One region of the Citrobacter sp. VF227 genome, then DNA from elsewhere that is predicted to be linked to it. Evidence: predicted binding sites of a transcription regulator. Region 1 holds the regulator's gene; each other region holds the start of a gene.

Evidence for each region. Region 1 encodes LexA, which represses DNA repair genes until DNA is damaged. Its sites were predicted from a motif close to TNCTGTATGTACATACAGNA; they were not measured.
Region 2: the regulator LexA is predicted to act here: its motif matches at 1,119-1,138, upstream of sulA (SOS-induced cell division inhibitor SulA).
Region 3: the regulator LexA is predicted to act here: its motif matches at 1,193-1,212, upstream of rmuC (DNA recombination protein RmuC).
Region 4: the regulator LexA is predicted to act here: its motif matches at 1,272-1,291, upstream of uvrB (excinuclease ABC subunit UvrB).

What each region holds. Positions count from the first base shown of each region.
Region 1 covers NZ_JBRFVF010000009.1:46,818-49,989, reverse strand. Annotated here, with positions in the region: gene dinF (MATE family efflux transporter DinF) at 1-1,035, opposite strand, end outside; gene lexA (transcriptional repressor LexA) at 1,106-1,714, opposite strand; gene ACU8YC_RS20765 (diacylglycerol kinase) at 1,824-2,192, opposite strand; gene plsB (glycerol-3-phosphate 1-O-acyltransferase PlsB) at 2,364-3,172, shown strand, end outside.
Region 2 covers NZ_JBRFVF010000002.1:165,178-168,349, reverse strand. Annotated here, with positions in the region: gene ompA (porin OmpA) at 1-230, opposite strand, end outside; gene sulA (SOS-induced cell division inhibitor SulA) at 588-1,097, opposite strand; gene ACU8YC_RS08295 (TfoX/Sxy family DNA transformation protein) at 1,314-1,928, shown strand; gene yccS (YccS family putative transporter) at 1,906-3,172, opposite strand, start outside.
Region 3 covers NZ_JBRFVF010000013.1:73,555-76,726, forward strand. Annotated here, with positions in the region: gene ACU8YC_RS23185 (dienelactone hydrolase family protein) at 1-89, opposite strand, end outside; gene udp (uridine phosphorylase) at 355-1,116, shown strand; gene rmuC (DNA recombination protein RmuC) at 1,276-2,688, shown strand; gene ubiE (bifunctional demethylmenaquinone methyltransferase/2-methoxy-6-polyprenyl-1,4-benzoquinol methylase UbiE) at 2,783-3,172, shown strand, end outside.
Region 4 covers NZ_JBRFVF010000002.1:349,186-352,357, reverse strand. Annotated here, with positions in the region: gene ACU8YC_RS09095 (ABC transporter ATP-binding protein) at 1-595, opposite strand, end outside; gene uvrB (excinuclease ABC subunit UvrB) at 1,365-3,172, shown strand, end outside.

The sequences.
Region 1 (3,172 bases):
TTGCGACAGTGAGGTCAGCAGCGCCACAATCTGCTCGCCAAACAAGGCATAGATCAGCGAAAAAAGGATTGCCACAATTCCTGACTGTCGACACGCTGCTCGCCAGACATCCAGCAACTGGCTGCCGTCCCGCGCCCCATAGGCCTGGCCCGAATGCGCTTCCACGGCATAGGCAAATCCGTCCAGTGCATAAGCGGTAAACGTCAGCAAAGTCATCAGTACGGCATTAACCGCAATGATATCGCCTCCCAGACGCGCCCCCAGCACCGTAATGGCCCCAAAGCAGAGCTGCAACAGCAGCGAACGCAGCATGATGTCACGGTTGAGTGCCAACAAACGACGGAAGTTGCCCCGCCACGCCTGTTTCAACATTGCCAGCGATATTCCGCGCATATGCAGGACTTTGCGCACCATCATCAGACCGATAAGCAGTGTGGCATATTCAGCAATCACCGTTGCCAGTGCCGCACCCTGCACGTTCATATGCAGACCCATCACCAGCCATAAATCGAGCGCAATGTTGAGAATATTGCCGACAATCAGCAGGATAACCGGCGCTCGCGCATACTGCACGCCCAGCAACCAGCCGAGCAGCACCAGATTCGCCAGCGAGGCTGGCGCGCTGAGCCAGCGGATTTCAAGGAAACGCCGGGCTTGTTCAAGTACAGGTTCACTTCCCCCGACAATATGCAGCGCTAAATCGATAATCGGCGTGCGAAACAGCGCGATAAGTACCCCTGCGCCCAGTGCCAGCATCAGCGGCTGTACCAGCGCGCGCGCCAGCGCCTGTGGATTTTTCGCACCAAATGCCTGCGCGGTAAGACCGGTGGTACTCATGCGCAAAAAAAGAAGCAGCATAAAGAGAAAACTGGTCGCCGTGGCCCCGACAGCAACGCCGCCAAGATAGACCGGGCTGTCCAGATGACCAATCACAGCAGTATCCACCAGCCCCAGCAAGGGAACGGTGATATTGGAGAAGATCATCGGTAAGGCGAGGTGCCAGAGCGCTTTATCAGAGGCGGTAAAGAAAGGCATACAGGAAAGCCTGATGAAAAGAAGTGAAAACTAGCTGTGGCGCAGAATGCGCCACAGTATTAATACATGATTACAGCCATTCACCGTTACGAATGACGCCTACCGCCAGCCCTTCAATGGTGAAGTTTTGCTCGCGCAGATCGACAACGATAGGTTTAAATTCACTGTTTTCTGGCAGAAGTTCAACCTTGTTGCCCTGCTTTTTCAGGCGCTTAACCGTGACTTCGTCGTCGATACGGGCAACAACAACCTGTCCGTTACGCACGTCCTGAGTTTTATGCACCGCCAGCAAATCGCCGTCCATAATACCGATATCTTTCATCGACATACCGCTAACCCGCAGCAGAAAATCGGCGTTCGGTTTGAACAATGAGGGATCGACCTGGTAGTGGCCTTCGATGTGCTGCTGCGCCAGAAGTGGCTCGCCTGCCGCCACACGACCGACAAGCGGTAATCCTTCTTCTTCTTCCTGCAGCAGTCGAATACCACGCGATGCACCGGAGACAATTTCCAGCACACCTTTACGCGCCAGCGCTTTCAGATGTTCTTCAGCAGCGTTTGGGGAACGGAACCCCAAACGCTGCGCGATCTCCGCACGCGTCGGTGGCATACCTGTCTGGCTGATGTGATCTCTAATGAGATCAAACACCTCTTGCTGCCTGGCCGTTAACGCTTTCATTCCGCCCCCTGGGTGTATATACAGTTATGCTGTGAGTATATACAGCTAAAGGTGATTTTGGAACCGCAAACTGCACAAAAAGCAGGAGATTTATGAAGATGTGGAATCCTTATCGCAAATGCGACCACAACAGAATGCCCCAGGTGATCAGAGCAACGAAAATAGACAACAACACCGCCGCAGAACCCATATCTTTCGCCCGGCCGGAAAGTTCGTGATACTCAGAGCCTATGCGATCAACCACCGCCTCAATCGCACTGTTGAGGATTTCAACGATCATCACCAGCATCACGGAACCAATTAACAGCACGCGGGTAATCGCATCGACGTCCAGCCAGCAGGCGATAGCTACGCCCAGCAGTACGGCAACGCTTTCCTGGCGGAATGCCGCCTCATTGATCCATGCGGCGCGAAAACCTTTCCAGGAATAGCCTGCAGCTTTGATAATTCGGGTGAATCCAGTGGTATTATTGGCCATCAAAAAGAACCTTTTTACATTATTAGCGTCAATGTCATTGTAACGTTACCCCGTTTGTTTCAGGGGGTGGCAAAGCAGCGCGAAGTATGACGGGATACCACAGAAATTCACTAAACTTTCTGATATCCTTGCAGCGCATTTGCATTATTAACCAGAGGCTTTACATCGTTTATGTCCGGCTGGCCACGAATTTACTACAAATTACTGAATTTACCATTAAGCATCCTGGTAAAAAGCAAGTCTATTCCGGCAGAACCTGCCCCGGAATTGGGACTCGATACGTCTCGTCCCATTATGTACGTCCTACCGTACAATTCAAAAGCAGACTTGCTGACGCTGCGTGCCCAATGTCTGGTGCACGATCTCCCCGATCCCCTGGAACCGCTGGAGATAGACGGGACTCTGCTGCCGCGCTACGTGTTTATTCACGGCGGCCCGCGCGTGTTCACCTATTACACGCCGAAAGAAGAGTCCATCAAGCTGTTCCATAACTATCTCGACCTGCATCGCAGCAATCCAGACCTGGATGTGCAGATGGTGCCGGTTTCGGTGATGTTTGGCCGTGCGCCAGGACGCGAAAAAGGCGAAGTCAATCCGCCGCTGCGCATGCTGAACGGCGTACAGAAATTCTTTGCTGTGTCCTGGCTGGGTCGCGACAGTTTTGTCCGTTTCTCCCCATCAGTCTCCCTGCGTCGTATGGCGGATGAACACGGTACGGATAAGATAATCGCTCAGAAACTGGCACGCGTGGCGCGTATGCATTTTGCTCGCCAGCGTCTGGCCGCGGTTGGCCCTCGCCTCCCTGCCCGCCAGGATCTGTTTAATAAGCTGCTGGCGTCAAAAGCGATCGCTCGCGCGGTAGAAGATGAAGCGCGCAGTAAAAAAATCTCCCACGAAAAAGCACAGCAAAATGCCATTGCACTGATGGAAGAGATTGCCGCCAACTTCTCCTACGAGATGATCCGCCTCACGGACCGAAT
Region 2 (3,172 bases), on a different contig from region 1:
CCCATTTCAAAACCAACGTACGGGTTAACCTGATAACCACCGAACGCACCAGCACCCAGTTGGCTTTCGTGGGTAGGACCGGCGTTGTTGATCTGGTTGTTACCAATGTCATGGTACTGAGACCAGCCCATTTTAGCACCAGCGTACCAGGTGTTATCTTTCGGAGCGGCCTGCGCCACGGTAGCGAAACCAGCCAGTGCCACTGCAATTGCGATAGCTGTCTTTTTCATTTTTTGCGCCTCGTTATCATCCAAAATTCGCCATGAATATCTCCGAAGAGAGATAACACGGTTAAATCCTTCACCCGGGGACCAGTTCAATAGTTACTCTACCGATATCTGCGGCTTATGCCGAGCACCCCTGGCGATGTAAAGTCTACAACGTAGTTGAAAACTTACAAGTGTGAAGTCCGTCAGGCATATGAAAAAAAAAGGCTTGTATACACAATATTTAACATTTTTGGATGAATAAATGTACTGAGGATATCCTGAAAACCGCTTCAGACAAGCGTTCTCACGAAAAACCCGTTAAGGCTCAAAACCAAATTGAGACATGAAAAAAAATTCCAGGATAAATCCTAATTTTACTTAATGATACAAATTCGAGTGAATTTTTAGCCCGGAATGCTGTCTCCCCGCAAGTGTCTGAGCGCGAACAGGACGCATAATAAACCCCATCGCATTACCTTCATCTGCCGCTTTTACCAGTTCGGCATGTTCATCTTCGGTTAACTCCTCCGTCAGCCAGCCGATAACGACGCTGTAGTTGCCCGTGCGCAGTGCTCGAACCATAGATTCCAGCGTATTGCAGGGAGAGAGCTGACTAATTTGCATGACTTTCGTCAATGGAAGCCCGGCCGACTGTACCCACTCCCGACTTAATTTTTGCTGAGGTGTCAGCCACAGCTGCCAGCGGGATTGCTGCCCTAACTGTTGCAGGAGTGGAAGCAGCAGGAGCTGTGTCATCATGGGCTGGTCTTCGCGATAGACCACTTCACTGATAAGCCCAGTGGTAGCGTTCTCTGACGACACGCGCGCAATGCTGCTTGATGCAGAAGAGAACGACGAAGAACGATTTGCATAACCTGAAGTGTACATAATCAATCCAGCCCTGTGAGTTACTGTATGGATATACAGTAACCCTGCCATCAATAAAGATCAACCTTATTTTCGGAAACAGGTTCGCAATTTTTAGTCGCCGTCACGGGAAAAATTAAATTCATCTTGCCCCATTCGAATAAGTTGCCTATTTTCGTCATTAACGGATCTGCTACTGAAAATCATTTGGTTACGTTATGATTTAAAAGGATTTTTATGAAAGAACTTTCTTATGCAAGGATCTATAAATCTCAAGAATATCTGGCTTCTTTGGGGGCGATTCACTATCGCTCATTGTTTGGCAGCTACAGTCTGACTGTTGGGGATACGGTCTTTGCCATGGTTGCCAGCGGTGAACTATATCTTCGGGCATGTGAGCAGAGCGCTCAGTACTGTGTAAAAAACTCTCCTGTCTGGCTGACATTTATCAAGCGCGGACGTCCGGTTGTACTCAATTATTACCAGGTGAACGATGCCCTGTGGCAAAACCAGCCGCAGTTGGTGATGCTATCACGCTATTCGCTGGATGCAGCTGTTAAGGAAAAACAGAGCCGCTTTGCACAACATCGTCTGCGGGAGCTACCCAATATGACGTTTCATCTGGAGACTCTGCTAAATGAAGCAGGAATTAAAGATGAGGGGACATTGCGTTCGCTGGGAGCACAAATGTGCTGGCTGAAACTTCGGCAAAATAACCCCGCCTTGACGGTAAAAATACTCTACGCCCTTGAAGGAGCTGTCGGGGGAGTGCATGAAGCTGCGCTCCCGGCGACGCGTCGCCGGGAGCTGGTAGAGTGGGTGAGTTCTCTTACGTCGAAACTGGGGTATTAGAGGGCAGCACGGCAATTTGCTGCTGTAATCGCCGGATCTCCGGGAGTAAGGCAATCAATAGTCCAACTTGCTGTATGACCAGTGGCTCTTTACTGTCCGAACGCGGCTCAAGACGCTGAATTCGCTGCTTCAGTCCCTCCAGTGCCTGGTATACGCGCTGCTCGTCAGCGGGTTGATGGTGAAGCGCATCATCAACATAGCAGACGGCATCGTCTAGCAATGCCAGGACCTCCGGATTGGTTAGCTGTTCGCGATGCGCGCCCAATGCGGAAATATAGCTGGTAAACGTATGGTTCAGACACAGCAAGCGGAACGCCGTTTCGCGCGTTTGGGCCGTGACGTCCGGTTCGCTCGACATGTTCGACACCACGGAGGCCAGTTCCGCGTCACGATTGTGCGCGTCCCTCCGGGCGATACGGTATGTAAGGCGATTATCGCGACCCTGATGATATTGTTCGAGTATTGCATCAAGATAACGACAGTTTGCATCAGTCGCCCGTTCAATCACCCGCGGCAGATTACGAAAACGCCAGTCTGGCCAGATAAAACTGACAGCAGCCCAGGCGATAGCGCAACCAATCAGCGTATCAATGACACGCGGCAGTGCGACCTCAAAACCTTCACCAAGCAGGTTAAAGCACAGTAGCACCAGCAGCGTGATAAACATTGTGGCATGCGCATACTGGACGTTGCGAAAAGCAAAAAACAGTACGCCGGTGATCACTAAAAGTATCAATTGCCCTTCGAGAGAAGGCACAAACCACAGGATCGGTAAACCAATAGCGATCCCGACGAGTGTACCGATAATCCTCAGCGCCAGGCGATGTCGCGTTGCGTTGTAGTTTGGCTGACAGACAAACAGGCTGGTCAACAGGATCCAGTACCCGTGGTTCATACCTGTTATCTGGATAATGGCATAGCCGACGCAGAGCACCAGCGACATACGGATAGCATGGCGAAACAGGGCGGACTCGGGCGTGAAATTACGACTCAGACGTAACCAGATATCACTGAACCCATGCGGACTGTCATCAGCAAGCTGATTTTCAGACTCATTGCGTGAGAGTACCTGAGCCTGTTCGGACTCAATAGTAGCCAACTGGGCATCGATGGCTCGCAGATTCGACAGCAAAAATCCCAACGTGTTGAGCAGATCGGCTGGCTCACCACTGGCACGCATGCGCTCAAGCGCAGCATCTATATGGGTGAAAACGCGCTCAAAGTGTGGGTCGTGCTGATAAGGT
Region 3 (3,172 bases), on a different contig from region 1:
CCGGCGATAATTGCGTTATCTGGAGTGTGAACCGTGGTAGACGTTGGTGGAGATACAGCAGGTGCAAAGCCAGATTGTCGTGTTGTCATGGTATTCTCCGTACCCTTAAATATTCAGCCAAAAAGCGCATTGTTAACTATAGACACATGCAACGAACCACATTGCCTTAAACGGGCTATCTTTTGTGCAGGGGTTCCTTACATCGCATCATTTATGTGATTTAAATCACTATTTGATGGTAATTGAATGCAATTGATTTACATCATAGTGATGACTGTCACGAAAATATGTTCATGCCTTCGGTAAAGTGTGTTTTTGCTTCTTCTGACAAAACCGATTCACAGAGGAGTTTTTATGTCTAAGTCTGATGTTTTTCATCTCGGCCTCACTAAGAGCGATTTACAAGGGGCTACGCTTGCTATCGTCCCTGGCGACCCGGAGCGTGTGGAAAAGATCGCCGCGCTGATGGATAAGCCGGTTAAGCTGGCATCTCATCGCGAGTTCACTACCTGGCGTGCTGAGCTGGATGGTAAAGCCGTGATCGTTTGCTCTACCGGTATCGGTGGCCCGTCAACCTCTATTGCCGTAGAAGAACTGGCACAGCTGGGCATTCGTACCTTCCTGCGTATCGGTACGACTGGCGCTATCCAGCCACATATCAACGTGGGTGATGTCCTGGTCACCACGGCGTCTGTCCGTCTGGATGGAGCAAGCCTGCACTTCGCGCCCATGGAGTTCCCGGCTGTAGCGGACTTCGAGTGCACCACCGCGCTGGTGGAAGCGGCGAAATCAATCGGCGCCACCACCCACATTGGCGTTACTGCGTCTTCTGATACCTTCTACCCGGGCCAGGAGCGTTATGACACCTTCTCTGGTCGCGTAGTGAGCCGTTTTAAAGGCTCTATGGAAGAGTGGCAGTCTATGGGCGTCATGAACTACGAAATGGAATCCGCCACGCTGCTGACCATGTGCGCTAGCCAGGGTCTGCGTGCCGGTATGGTTGCGGGTGTTATCGTGAACCGTACTCAGCAAGAGATCCCTAATGCGGAAACGATGAAACAAACAGAAAGCCACGCGGTGAAAATCGTGGTGGAAGCTGCGCGTCGTTTACTGTAATTCTCCCGTCTATTCAAAAAGGCCGACGCGTTCGGCCTTTTTATTTTGCGTAGTGCCTCGCAGGAAATTCCTTTTAAACTGGACGTTTATACAGCACAATTCTATTTTGTGCCGGTAAGTCGTAGCTGTAAGGGGGGCGTTGTGGATATTTCAATTGTGATGAGTGCCGTGCTGGCATTAGCCGCAGGACTGCTGGTCGGGTGGCTGGCAACAAAAGCGCACGCCGACAGGATCCGTGCCGATCTCCTCGAAGAACGACGTGAACTGGATATCGCGCTAAGCGCCGCCCGGCAACAACTCTCACAGGAAGCCCACTGGCGTGATGAGTGCGAACTGCTTAATAACGAATTGCGCAGCCTGCACAGTATCAACACCTCTCTGGAAGCCGATCTCCGTGAAGTCACTACCCGGCTGGAAGCAACGCAACAGCATGCGGAAGATAAGATCCGTCAGATGATCAACAGCGAACAGCGCCTGAGCGAGCAGTTTGAAAATCTGGCGAACCGTATTTTCGAGCACAGCAATCGCCGCGTAGATGAGCAAAATCGCCAAAGCCTGAACAGCCTGCTGGCACCGCTTCGCGAACAACTGGACGGTTTTCGACGCCAGGTTCAGGACAGCTTTGGCAAAGAGGCGCAGGAACGCCATACTCTGGCGCACGAAATTCGTAATCTCCAACAACTGAATGCGCAGATGGCACAGGAAGCGGTAAACCTGACGCGGGCATTAAAAGGTGATAACAAAACGCAGGGGAACTGGGGCGAGGTCGTACTCACGCGGGTGCTTGAGGCTTCCGGTCTGCGCGAAGGCTATGAATACGAAACCCAGGTCAGCATCGAAAACGACGCCCGTTCACGGATGCAGCCAGATGTTATTGTTCGATTACCGCAGGGCAAAGATGTGGTGATTGATGCGAAAATGACGCTGGTCGCCTATGAACGCTATTTTAACGCTGAAGATGAATTCACCCGCGAGAGCGCGCTACAGGAGCACATCGCCTCGGTGCGAAACCACATTCGTCTGTTGGGCCGCAAAGACTATCAGCAGCTTCCTGGATTACGTACGCTTGACTATGTGCTGATGTTTATCCCCGTTGAGCCAGCTTTTTTACTGGCGCTCGACAGGCAGCCCGAACTGATTACCGAAGCGCTTAGAAATAACATTATGCTGGTCAGTCCCACCACGCTGTTGGTGGCATTGCGTACGATTGCCAATCTGTGGCGCTACGAGCATCAGAGCCGTAATGCGCAACAAATTGCCGATCGGGCCAGCAAACTTTATGACAAGATGCGGTTGTTTGTGGATGATATGTCGGCAATTGGTCAAAGCCTGGATAAAGCCCAGGACAACTACCGACAGGCGATGAAAAAACTCTCTTCAGGCCGTGGAAACGTCCTGTCGCAGGCCGAAGCGTTTCGCAGTTTAGGAGTGGAAATTAAGCGCGAGATTAATCCTGAGCTGGCTGAACAAGCCACTACGCAGGATGAAGAGTACCGCTTGCGCTCGGTCCCTGAAACGCAACAAGATGAGCCTTACTCCGATGATGAAGCGGTAAATCAGCAATCAAGCTAGTCCATTTGGGGTAGTTGAACCCGGCAGAAGGGTAGGGCAAATTGGCCCAATCTGTTACACTTCTCGAACATTTTTTGAATGAGCAGGCACTGAGATGGTGGATAATTCACAAGAAACGACGCACTTTGGCTTTCAGACCGTCGCTAAAGAGCAGAAAGCTGACATGGTGGCCCACGTTTTTCATTCTGTGGCCTCTAAATATGACGTTATGAATGACTTAATGTCATTCGGCATTCATCGTTTGTGGAAACGCTTCACCATTGACTGCAGTGGCGTGCGTCGCGGACAAACCGTTCTCGATTTGGCTGGCGGTACCGGCGATCTGACGGCGAAATTCTCTCGCATGGTAGGCGAAACCGGCAAAGTTGTGCTGGCGGATATCAATGACTCGATGCTCAAAATGGGTCGTGAAAAGCTGCGCAATATCGGTGTAGTGGGGAACGTTGAGTACGTTCAGGCGAATGCGGAAGCATTACCTTTCCCT
Region 4 (3,172 bases), on a different contig from region 1:
GCAGGCTCTGCTCCGCGAGCATAATGGCGATGCCAAGTTCCTGGCTTAGCTTGACAATCAGATTACCCAGCCTGTGGATATAAGCCTGACCACTTCCTCGCGTGGGTTCATCGAGGATCAGCAGGCGCGGGCGTGTGACCAGCGCGCTGGCGAGCGCAAGCTGGTGCTGATTTTCCTCCGACAATGCCACTCCTTTGACCTGACGCAGTTCGAAAAGCTGTGGAAACAGGCGGTAAATATCGCTGCTGTTCATCGTTTCGCTTTCTTCAACCGCCTGACGCGCAATATGCAGATTTTCCTCGACCGTTAGTTGTGAAAAAATCCGTCTCTCTTGTGAGACGTAGTTAATACCCAGCGCAATGCGATTTGCCGTCGGAATCGGACTCAGGTCGCGCGGCGGTGCGCCAGCCTGATGCCAGAACATGGTTCCGCTTTCAATCGGTAAATTGCCGATAATGCAATTGGCAAGCGTAGTCTTTCCCATCCCCGGAAGCCCCAGCACGCCAGTACATTTGCCGGGCAGCAGGTCGAGATCCACATCCCACAATGAGTGTTGATTGCCGTAATAGTGATTCACTGCGCGAAGACTCAACATAGATTTCTCCATCATGATGTTATCGGCCCCACTAACAGGTCGTCGGAAGAAACCTGCAATTCTCTTGCCAGAAGCGGGATTCGTGGTAGAAACAGCGTGATAGCATACTAAAAACGCAAAAAAGTCCGGTTCATCAGATGGGAAGGGCTGTTTTGTGCACATTGCCAGTGCCTGGCGGTATCGTGATGGTGCAGGCAGGAAAATGATGAAAATGCGAGCAAGATCCCGGCCATTCCAGGTTGCTTCGTTAGCTGATAAATATCAAAAAATAGCGATAATTTTTTTTTATGCCTGCGGAAAAGAAAGTCAGGGTGTTTTTGCCAGGCTACAGTCCATACGGGCTGGAGGCAGTTATCCACTATTCCTGTGGATAACCTTGTGTATTAGAGTTAGAAAACACAATGTAAGCGAGAGAAGACGCGGGTTGCGACTAAATTGATGCGAAAGACGGCTTGTGATAATAATCATTAAATTACAGAAAGTTAGATAAAAGCAATGGCTGTCGCAGAAGTGTCATGTGTTGCCACAAAACTTTCATCGGGTAGCTTGACAAATGTTAAAAAAGTCATTGCTTTGGGGATAACACGTTTTTACTGGTGTTTTATCTTGTCTCTGGCCAAATTTTAGCCTGTAGTCACGCTCGTTCAGATGGCGTATCAGAAATATTCTGGCGTGTTACTGTTTTTTCATCCAGTATTTTTTACTGGCAAAATATACCACTGCGAGTAAAATTACACACCTGCCCGCCCATTGCTTCAGGTAGCTGCTCATGAGTAAACCGTTCAAACTTAATTCCGCTTTTAAACCCTCTGGCGATCAGCCTGAGGCAATTCGCCGTCTGGAAGAAGGGCTGGAGGATGGTCTGGCGCATCAGACGCTACTGGGGGTGACGGGGTCTGGGAAAACATTCACCATCGCTAACGTGATTGCGGACTTGCAGCGTCCTACCATGGTGCTGGCCCCCAATAAGACGCTTGCTGCTCAGCTGTACGGTGAGATGAAAGAGTTCTTCCCGGATAACGCGGTGGAGTATTTCGTCTCTTACTACGACTATTATCAGCCGGAAGCCTACGTACCCAGTTCTGACACCTTCATCGAGAAAGATGCTTCGGTCAACGAACATATTGAGCAGATGCGCCTGTCGGCAACCAAAGCGCTGCTGGAGCGTCGGGATGTCGTCGTCGTGGCCTCCGTTTCCGCTATCTATGGTTTGGGCGATCCGGATCTGTACCTGAAGATGATGCTGCATCTGACGGTAGGGATGATTATCGATCAACGCGCGATCCTGCGCCGCCTTGCGGAACTGCAATACACCCGCAACGATCAGGCATTTCAGCGCGGGACCTTCCGTGTGCGTGGTGAAGTGATCGACATTTTCCCGGCTGAATCCGACGACATCGCGCTGCGTGTGGAACTGTTTGATGAAGAGGTTGAACGCTTATCGCTGTTTGACCCGCTCACCGGGCAGGTCGAATCCACGATTTCGCGCTACACCATCTATCCTAAAACGCACTACGTGACGCCGCGCGAACGTATCGTGCAGGCGATGGAAGAAATCAAAGTTGAGCTGGCAGAGCGGCGTAAAATTCTGTTGGCAAATAACAAATTGTTGGAAGAACAGCGGTTAAGCCAGCGTACACAGTTCGATTTGGAAATGATGAATGAGCTGGGTTACTGCTCGGGGATTGAAAACTACTCCCGCTATCTGTCCGGGCGTGGCCCCGGTGAGCCGCCGCCGACGCTGTTTGATTACCTGCCTGCCGACGGTCTTCTGGTGGTGGATGAATCCCACGTCACAATCCCGCAAATTGGCGGCATGTATCGCGGAGACCGGGCGCGTAAAGAGACCCTGGTCGAATACGGATTCCGTCTGCCCTCGGCGCTGGATAACCGTCCGCTCAAATTTGAAGAGTTTGAGGCGTTGGCTCCACAAACCATCTACGTTTCAGCGACGCCGGGTAACTATGAGCTGGAGAAATCTGGTGATGAAGTGGTCGATCAGGTAGTACGACCAACCGGCCTGTTGGATCCGGTCATTGAAGTGCGTCCGGTGGCGACGCAGGTTGACGATCTGCTGTCGGAGATCCGCACCCGTGCGGCGATTAACGAACGTGTGCTGGTCACTACGCTCACCAAACGCATGGCGGAGGACCTCACCGAATATCTCGAAGAACACGGTGAGCGGGTGCGCTATCTGCACTCTGACATCGATACCGTGGAACGCATGGAAATCATTCGTGACCTGCGTCTGGGCGAGTTTGACGTGCTGGTGGGTATCAACCTGTTACGTGAGGGTCTGGACATGCCTGAAGTCTCGCTGGTGGCGATTCTGGACGCAGACAAAGAAGGGTTCCTGCGTTCTGAACGTTCGCTGATCCAGACCATTGGTCGTGCGGCGCGTAACATCAACGGTAAGGCTATTCTTTACGGCGACAAAATTACCGCCTCAATGGCCAAAGCGATTGGTGAAACTGAACGTCGTCGTGAGAAACAGCAGCTTTACAACGAAGAACACGGCATTACGCCGCAGGGGCTGAATAAGAAAGTGGTCGATATTCTGGCGCTGGGTCAGAATAT